DNA from 4 places in the Kitasatospora sp. NPDC054768 genome. Region 1 is predicted to be linked to each of the others. Evidence: riboswitches for the same ligand, from Rfam matches in the RefSeq annotation. Region 1 holds a riboswitch; each other region holds the start of a gene.

Region 1 (4,448 bases):
CGCGGCCGGTGCCCAGGTCGCCGAGGTCGTCCGCCAGGTGGAGGCCGTCGCGGCCGCCTACCCGGAGGCCGCCAAGTACGCGCCGGCCGACATCCTTTGACGCTCGGTCAGTTCAGAGTCGAGGGCCCTGCCGCCGGACCGGTGGCGGGGTCCTCGCGCGTCGTGGGGACGTGGCCGGGGTCGAGCGGCGGGGCGGTCGGTCCGCACGGCCAGTCGCAGTTCGGCTCGGCCACCGGCTGCTCCTCGGGGGCGAGCACATTGCCCCGTACGGTCGCGGAGGCGATCAGCCCGCCGGCCACCAGGAGGCCCGCGCAGATCAGCATCGCGGTGTGGAAGGCGGAGTCGACCGCGGCGGGCACCCGGTAGGCGTCGCCGCTCAGCCCGGCCAGCGCCGGCAGGGCGGCCACCGCGAGCAGGCCGGCCGCGCGGGCGGCGGCGTTGTTGACCCCGCTGGCGATGCCGGCGTGCCGGACCTCGACGGCGGCCAGCACGGTCGCCGTCAGCGGCGCGACCAGCAGCGTCATCCCGCAGCCCATCACCGTGACGGCGGGCAGCACGTCCACCCAGTACGAGGAGTCGGGGCCGATGCGCAGCATCAGCAGCACCCCGGCGGCGCACAGCAGGGGGCCGACGGTCAGCGGGACGCGCGGGCCGATCCGTTTGCCGAGGCGCCCGGCGCGCGCGGACAGCGCCAGCATCAGCACGGTGATCGGCACCAGGGCGAAGCCCGAGACCAGCGGCGAGAACCCGGACACGATCTGGAGCTGCACCACCAGCAGGAAGAAGACGCCGCTGAACGCCGCGTACACGCACAGGGTGACCAGGTTCACCGCGGTGAACAGCCGGGAGGAGAACAGCCCGAGCGGCAGCATCGGTTCGGGCGCCCGGCGCTCGACGGCCACGAAGGCGACGCCGAGCACCACCCCGATCACCCCGCTGACCCAGACCGCCGGGGACAGGCCCTCGCCCGCCGCGGTCAGCGCGTAGGTGATCGCGCCGAGCGCGAGGGCGGCGAGCACGGCGCCGAGCACGTCGAAGCGGCCGGTGGCGGCCTCGTCCCGGGTCTCCGGCACCGACCGGGTGGTCACCGCGATCACGGCGGCGGCGAGCGGCAGGTTCAACAGGAAGATCCAGCGCCAGCCGGGGCCGTCCACCAGCCAGCCGCCGAGGAAGGGGCCGATCGCGGCGGACACCCCGCCGAGGCCGGACCAGAGCCCGACCGCGGCCGAGCGGTCGTCGGGGTGGAAGACGGCCTGGAGCATGGCGAGCGAGCCGGGGGTGAGCAGCGCCCCGCCGATGCCCTGGACGGCGCGGGCGGCGATCAGCACGTGGATGTTCGGCGCCGCGGCGCAGGCCGCGGAGGCGATGGCGAACCAGACCACGCCGATCAGGAAGACCTTGCGCCGCCCGTACCGGTCGCCGAGCGCGCCGCCGAGCAGGATCAGGCCCGCCAGGGTGAGCAGATAGGCGTTCAGAGTCCATTGCAGGGACGCCAGGGAGGCGCCGAGGTCGGCGCCGATCCGGGGCAGGGCGACGTTCACCACGGTGCCGTCGAGCATCGCCATGCTGGAGCCGAGCACGGTCGCCAGTAGTACCCAGCGACCCTGCGCGGTGCCCAGGCGCAGGGTGCCGGCCTCGGAGGTGGCCACGGGCGAATCCTGCGCTGCCGGGGCGCACGTGACAAGGGTCACCGGTGGGTGTGTTGACGGTCGGCGGTGCGTGAACGGGTGGCTGCGGTCCGTCGCCGATCTCGGCGCAGGGTCGTGGATCAGTGGCGGGGGGTGAATGGGTTGTGTACGCACCGTGGGGTCCGGTCTGCGGAGGGTCACCGGAACGGGGGAGATGGTTGCCCTTTCAAGAGATCGACATTGCTTCACCCGAACGGATGGGTTTTAGTTCAGCGACCGCCCGGCCAGTCCGGACGGATCCACCGGGTGGAACGCCGAGTCCTGCCGCTGCCCGGTGGTTCGAAACGAACTCTGTACGGCAGGAGCGGGGGACCCACAGGTAAGTCGCCGGACCGGAGTTCGCGCCTCAGGGCGCGGGCGTCCAGGACCGGCTAGGGGTGAAGCCGCGCATGCGGCCGGGCAACTCCAGCCCGAACCCGACAGCTCACCTCGCAGGCGTCGGAGAGGAAAATTCCATGCCTGCTCAGGCTCGTCGTATCGCCCTGCCCCGCGCCGCCCGTATCGGCATCGCGACCGCCGTCACCGGTGTCTCCTTCGCCCTCCCGCTCGTCACCGCGGTGAGCGCCCAGGCCCACACCGTTGCGGCCGCCCCGGCCGCGCAGGCCGCCGCCTCCACGGACGCCAAGTCGGTCGCGCCGGCCGCTGCCCCGGCCACCCCGGCCGCGCAGGAGAGCTACCGCGTCGTCAGCGGCGACACCCTGTCCAAGATCGCCGACGCCAAGAACGTCGAGGGCGGCTGGCACGCGCTGTACGAGCAGAACCGCTCGGTCGTCGGTGCCAACCCGAACCTGATCTTCCCGGGCCAGCAGCTCGCGCTGTCGGGCCACGCCGCCGCGCCGGCCGCCGACGCCGCCCCGGCCAAGCCGGCCGCCCCGGCGAAGCCCGCCCAGCCGGCCGCTCCGGCGACCCAGGCCGCCAAGCCGCAGGCCCAGGTCCAGGTGAAGACCGAGGCCGCCAAGCCCTCCGCCCAGCTCCAGACCCAGCTGCAGGTCGCCGCTCCGGCCGCGGTCGTGACCGCCACTCCGGTCGCCGCCGCCACCTCCGGCTTCGTCGCCCCGCTGGCCAACCCGAAGCTCGGCACCGCCTACGGCGTGGCCGGCTCGATGTGGGCCTCCGGCCACCACACCGGCCAGGACTTCGTCGCCTCCACCGGCACCCCGCTGCGCGCCGTCGCCAACGGCGTCGTGGTCAAGGCCGGCAACGGCGGCGCCTACGGCAACGAGGTCGAGATCAAGCTCGCCGACGGCCACTACGCCGAGTACGCGCACCTCTCCTCGATCGGCGTGAGGATCGGTCAGGCCGTCACCGTCGGCCAGCAGATCGGCCTCTCCGGCGCCACCGGCAACGTGACGGGCCCGCACCTGCACTTCGAGATCCGCAACGGCTCGGAGTACGGCTCGGACATCAACCCGGTCGCCTACCTGCGCGCGCACGGCGTCGCGCTCTGACCCGGGGCCGCTGAGCCCCGAGGGTTTTCGGAACCACCGCTGCTGCGGGGCGAATCGATCCTCCGGGATGGTCATGTCGGGTGACCGCTCGACCGGGTGATCGCCGCACGGCGGACATGGGCGCGGGACACGCCCAGGCCGGCCCGGCCGTACGAGGACCTCCTCGTGCAGCCGGGCCGGCCGCTGCCGTTTCCGGGCCCGTCCGGTCGTGCCCCGGCCGTCCGGCGGGTTCCGGAGCGTCGTTCGACCGGTCGAACGTGGCGTCAACTCGACTGCTCCGGCGGGCCGTCGGCCCGATCGCTGGGCTGCTCCGGCGCGCCATGCTGTCGGACGGTCAGCGTCCGGCCGGTCCGGCGGTCGGGCGGGTCCGGGAGGCGAGGAGGCCGGATGGCGGTCCGGAGCGGGGACGTGGCGGGGGAGAGGGCCGGGCGGGAGCGGCCGGGGACGGGCGGCGTCGACCGGCTGAAGGCGGACTCGGTCGGCCTGGTCGGCGTGGTGTTCATGGCACTCGCCACCGCCGCCCCGATCACCGCGATGACGGGCAACCTGCCGATCATCGTCGGGCAGGGCAACGGCGTCGGCGCGCCCGCCGCGTACATCGTGGCGACCGTGGTGCTGACGGTGTTCTCGGTCGGGTACGTGGCGATGGCCCGGCACATCACCGCGGCCGGCGCGTTCTACGGCTACGTCTCGCACGGGCTGGGCCGGGTGGTCGGGATGGCCTCGGGGCTGCTCGCGGTGCTGGCGTACGTCGTCACCGAGGCCTCGGCCCTCGGCTTCTTCGCGTACTCGCTGCGCGGACTGGTCCGTTCGCAGCTGGGGGTGGACCTGGGCTGGGGCTGGTACGCGCTGTTCGGGGCGACGGTGATCGGGGTGATGGCCTGGTTCGACCTGCACCTGACGGCCAAGGTGCTCGGGGTCGCGCTGGTGCTGGAGATCGGGGTGCTGGGGGCGGTCTCGTTCGCGGTGCTGTTCTCCGGCGGCGGGCCGGACGGGATCGTGGTCGAGGCCGTGAACCCGCTGAACGCGCTGAGGGGGGTGGGGGGTTCGGGCGCGGCGGCGGCCGGGCTCGGCCTGTTCTTCGCGTTCTGGTCCTGGGTGGGATTCGAGTCCACCGCGATGTACGGCGAGGAGTCCCGCGACCCCAAGCGGGTGGTGCCGCGGGCGACGCTGGTGTCGGTGATCGGTGTCGGGCTGCTCTACGTCTTCGTGTCCTGGATGATCGTGTCCGGCAACGGCGTCGGGCGGGCGGTCGCGGTGGCGAGCGGCGCCGTGCCGGGCAAGGACGGCAACAGCCTGTTCTTCGACCCGC
Region 2 (4,448 bases), on a different contig from region 1:
CGGCGCCGCCGAGGTGGAGGCGAACTGGGAGCAGCTGAAGGCGGCCGAGAAGGCGGACCGCGAGTCGGTGCTGGACGGCGTGCCGGCCGGGCTGCCCGCGCTGGCGTACGCGGCGAAGCTGGTGTCCCGGGTGCGCCGGGCCGGCTTCACGGGGGTGCCGGACGAGTCGTACGAGCTGCCGGTCGAGCTGACCGCCGACTCGGCGGGCCGGCTGCTGCTCGCGGTGGCGCAGCGGGCGCACGACGCCGGGGTGGACGTGGACGCGGCGCTGCGGTCGGCCGCGCGCGGTTACCGGGACGCGGTGCGCGCGGCCGAAGGCCTCAAGCCGGACGGAGAGCCCGACGGAGAGCCCGACGGGGACTCGGCCGGGGAGCCCGACGGGAAGTAGGCGCTCAGGCCGCCGTGGCGGTGTGCTCCGGGCACCGCTGCGGCGGGACGAGTTCGCCGATGGCCTCGCCGACGAGGACGACGAGTTCGGCGAGCCGCTCCAGGTCGAGGTGGTCGGGCAGCTCGGCCAGCGAGATGATCCGCTCGCCGTCCGGGCCGGCCACGGCGAACAGGTCGATCGGTCCGAGGTGCTTCTCGGCGGTGTCGACGAGGGCGGCGACGTCGCTGGGGCGGCGGATGTCGCCGCAGACGCCGACGACGGGGCAGCCCGGCCGGTCGAGTTCGGCGGCGAGGTCCTCGGCGATGCCGGCGTACTGGTCGGCGATGAGCATTCCGGAGGCGCCGGCCGCGGCGAACCGGCGGGCGAGTCCCGCGCCCGAACCGCCGTCGAGGACCGCGATGACGACGACTGACCCGCTGACCCGCATGGCCTGCTCCTCCCTGTGGGCGACACCGCACCGGCGCCCACGCGTACTGCGGAGGATCGTAGGCACGTCCTGACCCTCCGCAACAGGGATTACCCCGCAGGTGACCAGGCTCACGCCCGCACTGCGGCCAAGAGTCGGCCAAGAGCTGTCCATTGACCGTCCGCGGACAGTCAACGGGCCGTCCATGAGCCGTCCATGGGCCGTCCACGGAGCATCGGCAGGACGGCCGCGGACCGTCGGCGGGAGGAGCGGCGGCCCGCCGGAGCGGGGCGTGCCCGTCGCACCGGATACGGTCGGTCCATGCCAGCTCAGCCCGACTCCGCCCGGCCCGCCGCCACGCCGTCCGACGCCACCGCCCCGCAGCTGTTCACCTGGGAGTTCGCCTCCGACCCGTACCCCGCCTACGCCTGGCTGCGCGAGCACGCCCCGGTGCACCGCACCACGCTGCCGAGCGGGGTGGAGGCCTGGCTGGTGACCCGGTACGCGGACGCCCGGCAGGCGCTCGCGGACAGCCGGCTGTCGAAGAACCCGGCGCACCACAGCGAGCAGGCGCACCGCACCGGCCGGGTGGGCATCCCGGGGGAGCGGCAGGCGGACCTGATGACCCACCTGCTGAACATCGACCCGCCGGACCACACCCGGCTGCGCAGGCTGGTGTCGAAGGCGTTCACCCCGCGCCGGGTGGCCGAGTTCGAGCCGCGGGTGCAGCAGCTCACCGACCGGCTGATCGACGGCTTCGCGCAGCGCGGTTCGGCGGACCTGATCCACGAGTTCGCCTTCCCGCTCCCCATCTACGCGATCTGCGACATGCTGGGCGTGCCGGCCGAGGACCAGGACGACTTCCGGGACTGGGCCGGGATGATGGTGCGCCACACGAAGCCGGGCCACGGCGGCGGCCGGCGCGGCGGCGTGGGGCGGGCGGTGAAGCGGATGCGGGCGTACCTGCTGGAGCTGATCCACCGCAAGCGCGCGGACCTCGGGGACGACCTGATCTCGGGCCTGATCCGGGCCAGTGACCACGGTGAGCACCTGACCGAGAACGAGGCCGCGGCGATGGCCTTCATCCTCCTGTTCGCGGGTTTCGAGACCACCGTGAACCTGATCGGCAACGGCACGTACGCCCTGCTGCGCAATCCGGAGCAGCGCCGGTTGCTGCAGGAGTCGGTGGCCCGCGGGGAGAGCGCGCTGCTGGAGACCGGGATCGAGGAACTCCTGCGCTACGACGGACCGGTGGAGATGGCGACCTGGCGGTTCGCGACCCGTCCGCTGGCCATCGGCGGGGTGGACATCCCGGTCGGCGACCCGGTGCTGGTGGTGCTCGCCGCGGCGGACCGCGACCCGGCCCGGTTCGCGGCCGAGAACACCCTGGACCTGGCCCGGACGGACAACCCCCACCTGGGCTTCGGGCACGGCATCCACTACTGCATCGGCGCTCCGCTCGCCCGCTTGGAGGGTCGTGCCGCGCTGACCACGCTGCTTTCCCGGCTGCCCGATCTCCGGCTCGCGGAAGACGCGGACGACCTGCGGTGGCGCGGTGGTCTGATCATGCGTGGGCTGCGCGAACTCCCGGTGGAATTCAGTCCGGAGAGCCGTTCCCCGCACGCCTCTCCGCAGACCCCTCCGCACGCTCCTTCGCAGGCCTCGCCGAACACTCCCGCCACGCCTCCGACGTGCTGAGATCGCACTGACGGGACGTCGCGAACCACCTGCTGACGGGGGTGTGAACACCCATCAATCCGGACATAACACCGCCGTTGGTAGGCGATCGAACACGCGCCGTAATTATTGTGTGATATCGACGATATGAGCTTGTGATTGGTCTGATGATCTGTCTACTCTCCCTGGAGTTCGCAGCTGCGGACCTCGTACGCGGAACGCCGAGTCCTGCCCGCCGCGCCACGGGAAACCGACCAGAACCCTGGGCAGGGGCGGGGGAACCAGGTTTGTTGCCGTCTCCCCACGGCTTGGGGTGAAGCCGCCCGAGCGGAATCGTTTCCGCGTACGGCGGCCGGGCCACCTCCCGGTCCGAACCCGACAGCTCACCTCGCAGGCGTGCGGAGAGGGACCTCTTCATGCTGTTCGTTGGAACTGGCCGTCACCGTCGTCGCACCCAGGCCGAGAAGGCCATCGCCGTCGCCGGTGTGGCCGGCGTCGGACTCGCGATGCCGCTCCTCACCGCCACCGGCGCCTCCGCCGCCCCCGCCTCCACCTGGGACGCCGTCGCCCAGTGCGAGGCCGGTGGCAACTGGAGCATCAACACCGGCAACGGCTTCTACGGCGGCCTCCAGTTCACCTCCAGCACCTGGAAGGCGTACGGCGGCACCGCCTACGCGCCGCAGGCCAACCAGGCCAGCAAGGCCCAGCAGATCTCGGTCGCCGAGAAGGTGCTGGCCTCGCAGGGCCCGGGCGCCTGGCCGGTCTGCTCCCAGAAGGCCGGTCTGACCAAGGGTGGCGCCCCGGCTGCGGTCGACACCTCCTCGGACGCCAAGCCGCAGTCCGCCCCCAAGCAGCAGACCCCGAAGCCCGCCGCCAAGCCGGCCGAGAAGCCGGTCGCGCAGCAGCCCGCCGCCCAGAAGCAGACCCCGAAGCCCGCCGCGCAGCCGGTCCAGCAGGCCGCCCCGCAGCAGCAGGCGCAGCCGCAGACCCCGGGCTTCTCCGGCAAGGCCGGCTGGGACGCCGACGCCAAGGTGTACTGGTACCAGAGCAACGGCGCCTGGTACTGGACCAGCCACCAGAGCGTCTACCAGCAGTACGCCGGCCAGGCCGCCGCCCAGCCGCAGTACGCCCCGCAGGCCGCGCAGTCGGCCCCGCAGACCACCGGCCACGACTACACCGTCCGCGCCGGTGACACCCTGTCGACCATCGCCGCCGCCCAGGGCGTGTCCGGCGGCTGGCACGCGCTGTACGAGCAGAACCACGGCACGGTCGGCGGCGACCCGAACCTGATCATGCCCGGCCAGGTGCTGCACCTCGGCTGAGCCGGCCCGCTCGACGCCGGCCCGCTCGACGCCGGCTCGCTCGACGCCGGCCCGCCCGCCGCGCCCGGCGCCGACGCCGCCTCACCCCGCCGTCCGAAGGGGACCGGTCCTACCGGTCCCCTTCGTCCGCATTCGCCCGCTCCGGTGGGACAAGCTGGGACAAGCAGGTGAACTACCGGTGGGTAGTGGGGCCACACGCTGAGACGGGACCGAGGCGGACGTGGCCCCGGGAGCCCGGGCGGTTAGGCTCTGGTCGTAACGACTCCGCAATCGTCCTGCTGACAGCACCACCGTCAGACCGGACCCTGCTTCCGCAAGGAGATGCCTCGTGCCGTCCATCGATGTCGTCGTAGCCCGTGAGATCCTCGACTCCCGCGGCAACCCCACGGTCGAGGTCGAGGTCGGCCTCGACGACGGCAGCACGGGTCGTGCCGCTGTCCCGTCGGGTGCTTCCACCGGTGCCTTCGAGGCGCTGGAGCTGCGTGACGGTGACAAGAACCGCTACTTCGGCAAGGGCGTCGAGAAGGCCGTCCTGGCCGTCATCGAGCAGATCGGCCCGGAGCTGGTCGGCTACGACGCCACCGAGCAGCGCCTGATCGACCAGGCCATGCTGGACCTGGACGCCACCCCGGACAAGTCCTCGCTCGGCGCCAAC
Region 3 (4,448 bases), on a different contig from region 1:
GCCGGACGACCGGGCCGCGATGTGGATGGCCGTCCAGCACCTGGCCGAACTCGGGCACGAGCGGATCGGGCTGGCCGTCGGTCAGCGCCGGTACGTGCCGGTGCTGCGCAAGATCGAGGGCTTCACGGCCGCGCTGCGCGAGGTGCTCGGGCTCTCCCGGGAGGAGGCCGACGACCTCGTCCACCACACGCTGTTCAGCGTGGAGGGCGGGCACGCGGCGGCCGGCGCGCTGCTCGACAAGGGCTGCACGGCGATCGTCTGCGGGAGCGACATGATGGCGCTCGGGGCGATCCGGGCGGTGCGGCAGCGTGGGCTGTCGGTGCCGCAGGACGTGTCGGTGGTCGGCTTCGACGACTCGCCGCTGATCGCCTTCACCGAGCCGCCGTTGACCACGATCCGCCAGCCGGTCGAGGCGATGGCCACGGCGGCGGTGGACGCGCTGCTGGAGGAGGTCGGCGGAAACGCGGCCCAGCGCGGCGAGTTCATGTTCCAGCCGGAGCTGGTGATGCGCGGGTCCACCGGGGCCTGCGCGCGCTGAACCCCGGCCGTCACGGCCGACGGAAGGGCCCCGGAGGGCGGTTGCTCTCCGGGGCCCTTCGGCGTGCGTGCGGTCGGCCGCCCCGGGCCGTCGGGCGGTCAGCCCTCCTGGGCGGTGGGGCGGTCGACGGTCGGTCGGTGCCCGTCGGCCGCCTCGGCGGTACGGGTCTCGGTACGGCGGCCGCGGGCCAGGTAGTCGCGCAGGACCAGTTCGACGGCGTCCTGCGGGTTCTTGGTGCCGGAGAGCAACATCGCGTCGATCGCGAGGTTCGCGTCGAGGGTGACGGTGACCTGGGCCATGTGACTCCTCCTCGGGTGCAGAGCAGCAGCATGCCCGTTGGGGCGGGGATTCACCACGGGGATTCGCCATGGGGATTCACCGCGGGGATTTGCCACGAGGTACGGCCGGAGGCATGCCGGAACCCCCGGGGAGGAGCGACCAGACTCTCCCCGGGGGCGTGGGCGGTCAACGTTCGGACGACAGCTGACAGATGATGAAATCTGTTATCTGTCAGCTGTTATCCGTCGGCTGTCGGCTGTTCGCCGTTCTCAGACCCGGCCGGCGAAGTCCGGGGCCCAGTTGGCGATGCTCTGCTCGCGGACGCCCGAGCTCGGGTTGGCGGCCTCGACGTACTTGCCGTTGCCGACGTAGATCGCGACGTGGTAGACGCCGGAGTCCTTGCCGTTGTTGGACCAGAACAGCAGGTCGCCCGGCTGGAGGCTGTCCAGCGAGACGTGGGTGCTGGCGGCGGCCTGGTCGGCGGCGACGCGCGGGACGGAGACGCCCGCGGCGCGCAGCGCGGCCTGGGTCAGGCCGGAGCAGTCCCAGCCACCGTTGCCGGTGCCGCCGTAGACGTACGCCTGACCGACCTTCGACTCGGCGAAGGAGACCGCGGCGGCCATGCTGCCGGTGGCGGCCGGAGCCTGGGTCTGGGGAGCGGGCTTGGTGGACGGCTTGGCGGCCTGGGTCTGGGCCTGCGCGGTCGGCTGGGCGTTCACGGCACCGCCGTTCGCGGACTGGCCGGACTTCTGCGAGCGGTCGAACCAGGTGAAGTCCGAGCCGGACTTGCCGGTGGCGGACTGGCCGGCCTGGGCCTGGCCGTTGCCGCCGAAGGACAGCTGCTGGCCCGGGTAGATGCTGTCCGGACCCTCGGTCAGGGTGCCGCGGTTGAGCTCGTACAGCCGCTGCCAGCCGCCCTGCACCTTGTGCTGGTCGGCGATCGCGGACAGCCAGTCGCCCTCGACCACGGTGTAGTCGCCGTTCTGGGCCTGCTGCTGGCGCTTCTGGACCCAGTCGCTCCGGTTTCCGGAGGCGGCGGAGTCGGTGCTGGCCTGCGTGCCGTCCTGGGCGGGCGCGGAGGGCGCGGAGGGCGCGGAGGGCGCGGCGGGCTTTGCGGCCGGGGCCTGGGTCTGCGGAGCGGGCTTGGCGGCCGGGGCGGCCGGCTTGGCGCTCTGCGCGGGCTGCGCGGGCTTCGCGGCGGTCGAGCCCGCGGTGGAGCCCGCCGAGGTGTCGACGGCGGCCGCGGCGCCGCCCTTGGTGAGGCCGGCCTGGACCGAGCACACCGGCCAGGCGCCGGGGCCCTGCGAGGCGAGGACCTTCTCGGCGACGGCGATCTGCTGGTCCTTGGTGGCCAGGTCGGCGCGCGCCGCGAAGGCGGTGCCGCCGAAGGCGGACCAGGTGCTGGAGGTGAACTGGAGGCCGCCGTAGAAGCCGTTGCCCGTGTTGATGCTCCAGTTGCCGCCGCTCTCGCACTGGGCGACCTTGTCCCAGGTGGCGACGGTGGCGGCGGAGGCGGTGCCGGAGGCGATGCAGGGGACGGTGAGGCCGACGCCCGCGACGCCGAGGGCGGCGATCACGCGACGGGTGCGGCTGGACAGACGAGTGCCGTTGGTGGGCAGCATGAAGACGCGGTCCTCTCCCACGCCTGCGAGGTGAGCTGTCGGATTCGGGCTGGAGTTGCCCGGCCGCGCTGTGGGCGCGGCTTCACCCCTAGCCCTGGACCGTTCCGGAGATCGGTCCGGGGCGACTTACCTGTGGGTCCCCCGCTCCTGCCGTGGTGCGATTTCGCGCTGCCAGGACATCCGACGGCAGGACTCGGCGTCGCGGATGAACCGGGTTCGTGTGGTCACGAACGGGGAGCACGTTAATCAGACTTAAGTTCAAACTGCAAACTGCTGTGATGCGCATCACGGTTTAGTGGGAACTGCCAAAATTGCCGCTCTTCATGATCGTAAATGATCGTTTTCAGGCAACCCTGTTATGGAAGCCCACAACTGGCAGCACTTCAGAAGTGGTGTGACGGCGCGTCGAATCGCGGGCCGGAGCACCCGGGCAGATGCTGCGGCGGCCGTGATGCGAGCGCCCGCGACCGCGTTTCCTATTTCCTTTCAAATAGGCCAGAACGGACATTCCACTTCATCGCCGTCCGACTTCCGCGCGGGACGGCCATGGGCGGGCGGAGCAAAACCGAAGGGCCCGGAACGCATGCCGTTCCGGGCCCTTCGGTGCGCGCCAACCGGCGCGCGTCGTCGACTACCGCCCTGCGGGCCCCTGGGAGGCCGCGTGGGCGCCGCGGACGCCCTCCAGAGCCCCCTCGGCCTCGGCGGCGGCCGCCGCCTCCGCCTCGGCCCGTGCCAGGTCCTCCGGGGACGGCGCGGGCAGCGCCGCCAGGTAGGTGGAGGCGATCAGCTGGCCGACCGACGGGTACGAGCCCAGCGGCGCGGCCGACGGGCAGCCGGTCTCCTCGGCGGCGGTGGCGAGCAGCTCGGAGTCCGCCTCCGGGCCGATCACCAGCGGGGCCAGCGCCGGGCGCTGCGAGCCGGTGTCCCTGAGGTGGTTGACGGCCGCGGCCACCGAGCCGGGCACGTCGAGCGCGGCGGCGACGACCGGCACGGCCAGTCGGGCGGCCAGCAGCACGCCGGTGATGCCGGCCGCCGCGGCCGCGTCCTCGCCGCCGACGGTGGTCAGCACCACGCCGTCCGCGGCGGTCGCGATGGCGAACAGCCGGGCGCGGTCGGCCCGGGCCAGCCCGGCCTCGGACAGCCGGACGTGCACGGCCTCGGCCAGCAGCGGGTGCGGGCCCAGCGGGTCGGTGACGGGCGCGCTGTACTCGGCGGCGAGCGCGTGAAGCTCGGTCAGGAAGGTGTGCGGGCCGGGCACCAGCGGCACCAGGACGGGCGTCGGCAGTCCGGCCTCGGCCGCCATGGCCAGCAGCTCGGCCACGGTGCGGTCCTCGCCGCCCGCGCCCTCGCCGCCGTTGCCGGGCAGGTAGCCGACCGCGGTCCGGACGCCGTTCTGCTCGGTGCGGACGATCGAGAGCAACTCCTCGACGACCGAGCGGGACTCGGGCCCGGCGGTCGCGGGCACGGCGAGCACCAGGGCCGGGGCGCCGGCCGGGATCTCGGGGCGCTCGGGACGACGGTGGCGCCCCCGCGCACGGGAGCCTGGAGTACGGACGGGCAGTGGCGCGCCCGGGATGGCTGCGGTGCTCATGCCGGAGATCGTAGGACATCTGCCCGTCCGGCTTGCAGTCGGCTGCCGCGTGGGTTTCACGCGGTCGCGGTCCGGAGGCCGGTGCGTCTCCGGCACCGGTCCGGGCACTTTGCCTACAATCCGGACATTCCGCTCCCAATCCCCGCGCGACCGCCGGTGGTTGCCTCGACGCGACCCGAGGGCGCCGGCGTTGCACCTGGGGCGCGTGAGATGTCTCACAGCATGAGGATGGTTTGACGGAGGGTCACGGGAGTGCGACTCCCGGCATTCGAAGATCAACATTCAGCGGGGAGGTGCTCACGGCCGGTTATCGCGCGCCCGACGATTCATCGGCTATGTCCGTTTACGTACCGTCAGGAGAAGGGTCCGTGAAGAGTTCGCGGCTGCGGACAAAAGGCCACGTGCACCTGCAACGTCC
Region 4 (4,448 bases), on a different contig from region 1:
CGGACCTGGTGAAGGCGCTGGAGTCGGGCACCGTCCCGAGCGCCGCCGATCCGATGGACGTCGCGGCCGCCGCCTACCTGGTGCGTTCGGCGGGCTGGAGCCGGCTGGTGGCCGAGGCCGGCGAGGAGGCCGAGCGGGCCGGCGCCGAGGACGCGGCCGCGGAGTCGGCCCGGCTGGTGGAGAAGCTGCACGCCGAGCTGGCCGAGGTGCGGGCCTCCGCGCGGGCGGACGTGGACCGGCAGCGGGCCGAGTCGGACGGCGTCCGCAAGGAGGCCGAGTCGCTGCGCAAGAAGGTGCGGTCGCTGGAGAGCGACACCCGCCGGGCGCAGGCCGAGACCCGCCGGGTGGCCGGCGAGCTGGAAGCCCTGAAGGCGCAGACCGCGGCCGAGCGCGGTGCGGCCGAGACCGAGGCGCGCAGGCTCAGGCACCGGGTCTCGGAGCTGGAGAACGCGGTCGAGCAGGGCCGCCGGTCGGCCCGTGAGGGGCGCAGCGTCGAGGACATGCGGCTGCGGCTGCTGCTGGACACCGTGCTGCAGTCGGCCCAGGGGCTCCAGCGGGAGCTGGCGCTGCCGGTCTCCCAGATCCGCCCGGCGGACCTGGTGGAGGCGGTGGTGCCGGGGGCGGCCTCGCCCCACGACGTGGCCCGGCGCGGGCTGGCCGAGGACGATCCGGCGCTGCTGGACCAGCTGCTGGCGATCCCCCAGGTGCACCTGGTGGTGGACGGCTACAACGTGACCAAGACCGGTTATCCGACGCTGCCGCTGGAGCAGCAGCGGATCCGGTTGCTGGGCGGGCTGGCGATGCTGGCGCAGCGCACCCAGGCGGAGGTCACCTGCGTGTTCGACGGGCAGGACCTGGACGTCCCGGTGATCATGGCGCCGCCGCGCGGGGTCCGGGTGCGGTTCAGCCGGACCGGGGAGACGGCCGACGAGCTGATCCGCCGTCTGGTGCGGGCCGAGCCGCAGGGCCGTCCGGTGGTGGTGGTGTCGACCGACCGGGAGGTCGCGGACGGCGTGCGGAAGGCGGGCGCGCGCCCCGTGGCCTCGGTGCTGCTGCTGAACCGGCTGGCGCGCCCCTGACCCCGACCGGACGTGCGATGCCTGGTCAGGAGTGGTTCCGGGGTGGTGTGCGGGTCCCGTGTCGTCAGTGTGCGGACCGGAGTTCACACCTACGGGGGAGTGGCAAAACGGATAGATCTTCACTAGGGTCTGGCGTCAAACCTATTTTCCGGAATCTCATCCCATCAGGTGAGTCCGTTGGAAGAAGGAGCAGGACCCTTGGCCTCCCACCGCCGTCCCAAGCAGCCGAGCCGCGCGCGGATCTCCGTGCTCACCGCTGCTGCTGCGACCGCGGTCGCCCTCTCCGCGCAGGTGGCCGCGCACGCCGCGCCGCAGCCGAACAAAACGGACGTCAAAGCGCAGATCGACCAGCTCCAGGAGGAGCAGGAGCAGGCGGCGGAGAAGTACAACGGCGCCAAGGAGCGGGCCGACCAGCTGCGCAAGCAGGCCGACCAGCTGCAGGACCAGGTGGCCCGCAGCCAGGAGCAGATGACCCAGCTCCAGGGCGGTCTCGCCGAGGTGGCGGGCGAGCAGTACCGCACCGGCGGCATCGACCCGTCCGTCCAGCTGATGCTCACCTCCGACCCGTCCGGCTACCTGGAGAAGGCCTCCACCGTCCAGCAGGCCAGCAGCAGCCAGGCCGAGGCGCTCAAGGGGCTGCTGGACCAGCAGCGCCGGCTGGACCAGGAGAAGGTCGAGGCCTCCGCCGTGCTCGCCTCGCTGGACACCACCACCAAGGACCTGAACCAGGCCAAGGCGGACGTCAACACCAAGCTGAAGGCCGCCCAGGACCTGCTGAACTCGCTGAGCGCCACCGACCGCGCCGCGCTGAAGGCCCAGCAGGCGCAGGACGACCGCGCCTCCCGCGGCAGCGACCGGGTCGACCTCAGCAGCCTGCCGCCGGCCAGCGGCTACGCGGCCGTGGCGATGGCCAAGGCGATGAGCAAGCAGGGCTCGCCGTACGTGTGGGGCGCCACCGGCTCGACCACCTTCGACTGCTCGGGCCTGATGGTCTGGGCGTACGGGCAGGCGGGCGTCTCGCTGCCGCGCACCTCGCAGGAGCAGGGCCACTACGGCACCCGGGTGCCCTCGCTGGACCAGGCCCAGCCGGGCGACCTGGTGGTCTACGGCAACGACATGCACCACGTCGGGATGTACATCGGCAACGGCATGGTGGTCCACGCGCCGCACACCGGTGACGTGGTGAAGGTGATGAAGGCCGACGCGATGTCGATCAACACCATCCGCCGGGTCTGACGGCCCGACACGCCCGCGAGGCCCCTCCGGGGGCTGTGAAAAGCGCCACCCCTCGCGCGGGGGTGGCGTTCGGCTTTCCGCCCCTTCGCGGCCACATGCTGAGAACTGATCAGCCTTCTGTGTGCCAGTGGTCACCATCGGTCATTTTCACAGAAGAACTTGGGAAATCTTCGGTCTTTTTTCTGACAAGGATTTGAACGGATCACGGTTCAGTTACTAGGGTCGTGCCCTGAACCACCGCACTGTCGATCGCCCAGCCAGGGTGGCGGCGGTGGTTACCGTCGAGTTCGTGAGGCAGCGGGGCAGGTCGAAGCGACTGCCCGACAGGGGAGCCCAGTGGTTTGGGGGCGCTGCGGAGCGGAGCCGGGGAACCACGTTCCTCCGGGGTGAATCGACGCCAGGTCGGCCGATGGAACGGCCGTGAGGCGTCGTAGGGCATGCTTCCGGCCCGAACCCGTCAGCTCACCCGGTAGGCGGACGTAGGAAGAAGGAGTCCGCCTTCGTGGCGTCCCATCGTCGTCCCAAGCCCGCAGGCCGCGCCCGGGTCTCGATCCTGACCGGTGTCGCCGCGGCAGCCGTCGTCCTCTCCGCTCAAGGTGCCCACGCCGACCCGCAGCCGACCAAGGAACAGGTCAAGGGGCAGGTCGACCAGCTCAACGAGCAGGCCGAGATCGCGACCGAGAACTACAACGCGGCCCAGGCCAAGCAGCAGGAGCTGGAGAAGCAGGTCTCCGGCATGCAGGACCAGGTGGCCCGTCAGCAGGCCCAGGTCACCGAGCTCCAGGGCGGCCTGGCCGAGATCGCCGGCGAGCAGTACCGCAACGGGGGCATATCCCCGACCGTCCAGCTGATGTTCTCCTCCAGCCCGGACACCTTCCTCAGCCAGGCCGACGCGCTGAACCAGGCCGGCAGCACCCAGAAGGGTCAGCTGAAGGAGCTCCAGGAGCAGCAGCGCAAGCTCGACCAGGACCGCAACGAGGCCCAGGGCAAGCTCGCCGAGCTGGAGTCGACCACCCAGCAGCTGAAGGCCTCCAAGGAGGAGGTCCAGGGCAAGCTGAAGGCGGCCCAGGACCTGCTCAACACGCTGACCGAGCAGGAGCGCCAGGCGCTGCGCCAGGCCGAGGAGAAGGCCGCGGCCGACGCCAAGGCCAAGGCCGACGCCGCCCAGGCCCAGCAGCAGCAGGCCGACCGCGCCTCCCGCGACAACAGCCGCGGCGACCTCGCGACCGGCTCGTCCGGCTCGTCCGCCTCGACCGCCTCCTCCCCGGTGAAGGTGGCCCCGGGCAGCTCGCGCGGTGCCGCCGCGCTCTCGGCCGCCGCCTCCAAGATCGGCAGCCCGTACGTCTGGGGCGCCACCGGCCCGGGCTCCTTCGACTGCTCCGGCCTGATGGTCTGGGCGTTCAACCAGGCGGGCGTGTCGCTGCCGCGCACCTCGCAGGCGCAGGCCTCGGCCGGCACCCGGATCGGCTCGGACATCTCCCAGGCCCAGCCCGGCGACCTGCTGATCTTCTACACCGACGCCCACCACGTCGGCATCTACGCGGGCAACGGCCAGGTGCTGCACGCGCCCAAGCCGGGCGCGTCGGTGCGCTACGAGGCCGTCACCAACATGCCGCTGGCCTCCATCGTGCGGGTCTGATCACCGCTCGGACGCTTCCAGGCCCGGCCTCCCCCAGGGGAGGCCGGGCCTGCGGTTTTTCCTGCGGCTTTTCCCGAGGGCCGATCAAATGTCCGACAACAGCCTGAATATTCGGGTTGGCAGGGGTTTGGACTCGCTTGCCCTGACTCGCTAACGTCTGCCACCGGACTCCCGCTCGACGGCCGCCCGTCCCGGTGCGGCGGCGGGAGCCGCGCCGCAGGATTGGAGCCGCTGCCGCCATGCCCGTGCACCGCCGTTCCCAACTGCTCGCCCGGGCGCTGGTGCTGACCGCGGCCGCCGCCACCGCCCTGGGTGTGGCTGCCGGAGGCAGCGCCCAGGCCGCCCCCGGCAGCCCCGACCCGGGCGACCGCCAGGACGTCAAGACGCAGGTGGAACAGCTGTACGATGAGGCCGAGCAGGCGTCCGAGAAGGCCAACGCGGCGCAGGAGGCCCAGCGGCGGCTCCAGGGCGAGACCACGATCCTCCAGGGCGAG

The links. A riboswitch is a leader RNA that binds a small molecule or an ion and turns the genes downstream of it on or off. The one in region 1 is predicted to bind cyclic di-AMP.
Region 2: linked by a shared signal. The riboswitch ahead of ACWGKU_RS24495 (transglycosylase family protein) and the one ahead of ACWGKU_RS15845 (M23 family metallopeptidase) in region 1 are both predicted to bind cyclic di-AMP.
Region 3: linked by a shared signal. The riboswitch ahead of ACWGKU_RS31175 (transglycosylase family protein) and the one ahead of ACWGKU_RS15845 (M23 family metallopeptidase) in region 1 are both predicted to bind cyclic di-AMP.
Region 4: linked by a shared signal. The riboswitch ahead of ACWGKU_RS14715 (C40 family peptidase) and the one ahead of ACWGKU_RS15845 (M23 family metallopeptidase) in region 1 are both predicted to bind cyclic di-AMP.

What each region holds. Positions count from the first base shown of each region.
Region 1 covers NZ_JBSHBN010000043.1:24,418-28,865, forward strand. Annotated here, with positions in the region: gene purB (adenylosuccinate lyase) at 1-100, shown strand, start outside; gene ACWGKU_RS15840 (MFS transporter) at 108-1,649, opposite strand; cyclic di-AMP (ydaO/yuaA leader) riboswitch at 2,004-2,141, shown strand; gene ACWGKU_RS15845 (M23 family metallopeptidase) at 2,144-3,136, shown strand; gene ACWGKU_RS15850 (APC family permease) at 3,524-4,448, shown strand, end outside.
Region 2 covers NZ_JBSHBN010000088.1:26,655-31,102, forward strand. Annotated here, with positions in the region: gene ACWGKU_RS24480 (MazG family protein) at 1-388, shown strand, start outside; gene ACWGKU_RS24485 (SDR family NAD(P)-dependent oxidoreductase) at 393-815, opposite strand; gene ACWGKU_RS24490 (cytochrome P450 family protein) at 1,116-2,492, shown strand; cyclic di-AMP (ydaO/yuaA leader) riboswitch at 2,714-2,882, shown strand; gene ACWGKU_RS24495 (transglycosylase family protein) at 2,888-3,793, shown strand; gene eno (phosphopyruvate hydratase) at 4,122-4,448, shown strand, end outside.
Region 3 covers NZ_JBSHBN010000139.1:14,200-18,647, reverse strand. Annotated here, with positions in the region: gene ACWGKU_RS31185 (LacI family DNA-binding transcriptional regulator) at 1-538, shown strand, start outside; gene ACWGKU_RS31180 (hypothetical protein) at 637-837, opposite strand; gene ACWGKU_RS31175 (transglycosylase family protein) at 1,087-2,460, opposite strand; cyclic di-AMP (ydaO/yuaA leader) riboswitch at 2,447-2,617, opposite strand; gene ACWGKU_RS31170 (hypothetical protein) at 3,071-4,030, opposite strand.
Region 4 covers NZ_JBSHBN010000039.1:36,343-40,790, reverse strand. Annotated here, with positions in the region: gene ACWGKU_RS14725 (NYN domain-containing protein) at 1-1,079, shown strand, start outside; gene ACWGKU_RS14720 (C40 family peptidase) at 1,278-2,315, shown strand; cyclic di-AMP (ydaO/yuaA leader) riboswitch at 2,654-2,807, shown strand; gene ACWGKU_RS14715 (C40 family peptidase) at 2,818-3,954, shown strand; gene ACWGKU_RS14710 (C40 family peptidase) at 4,194-4,448, shown strand, end outside.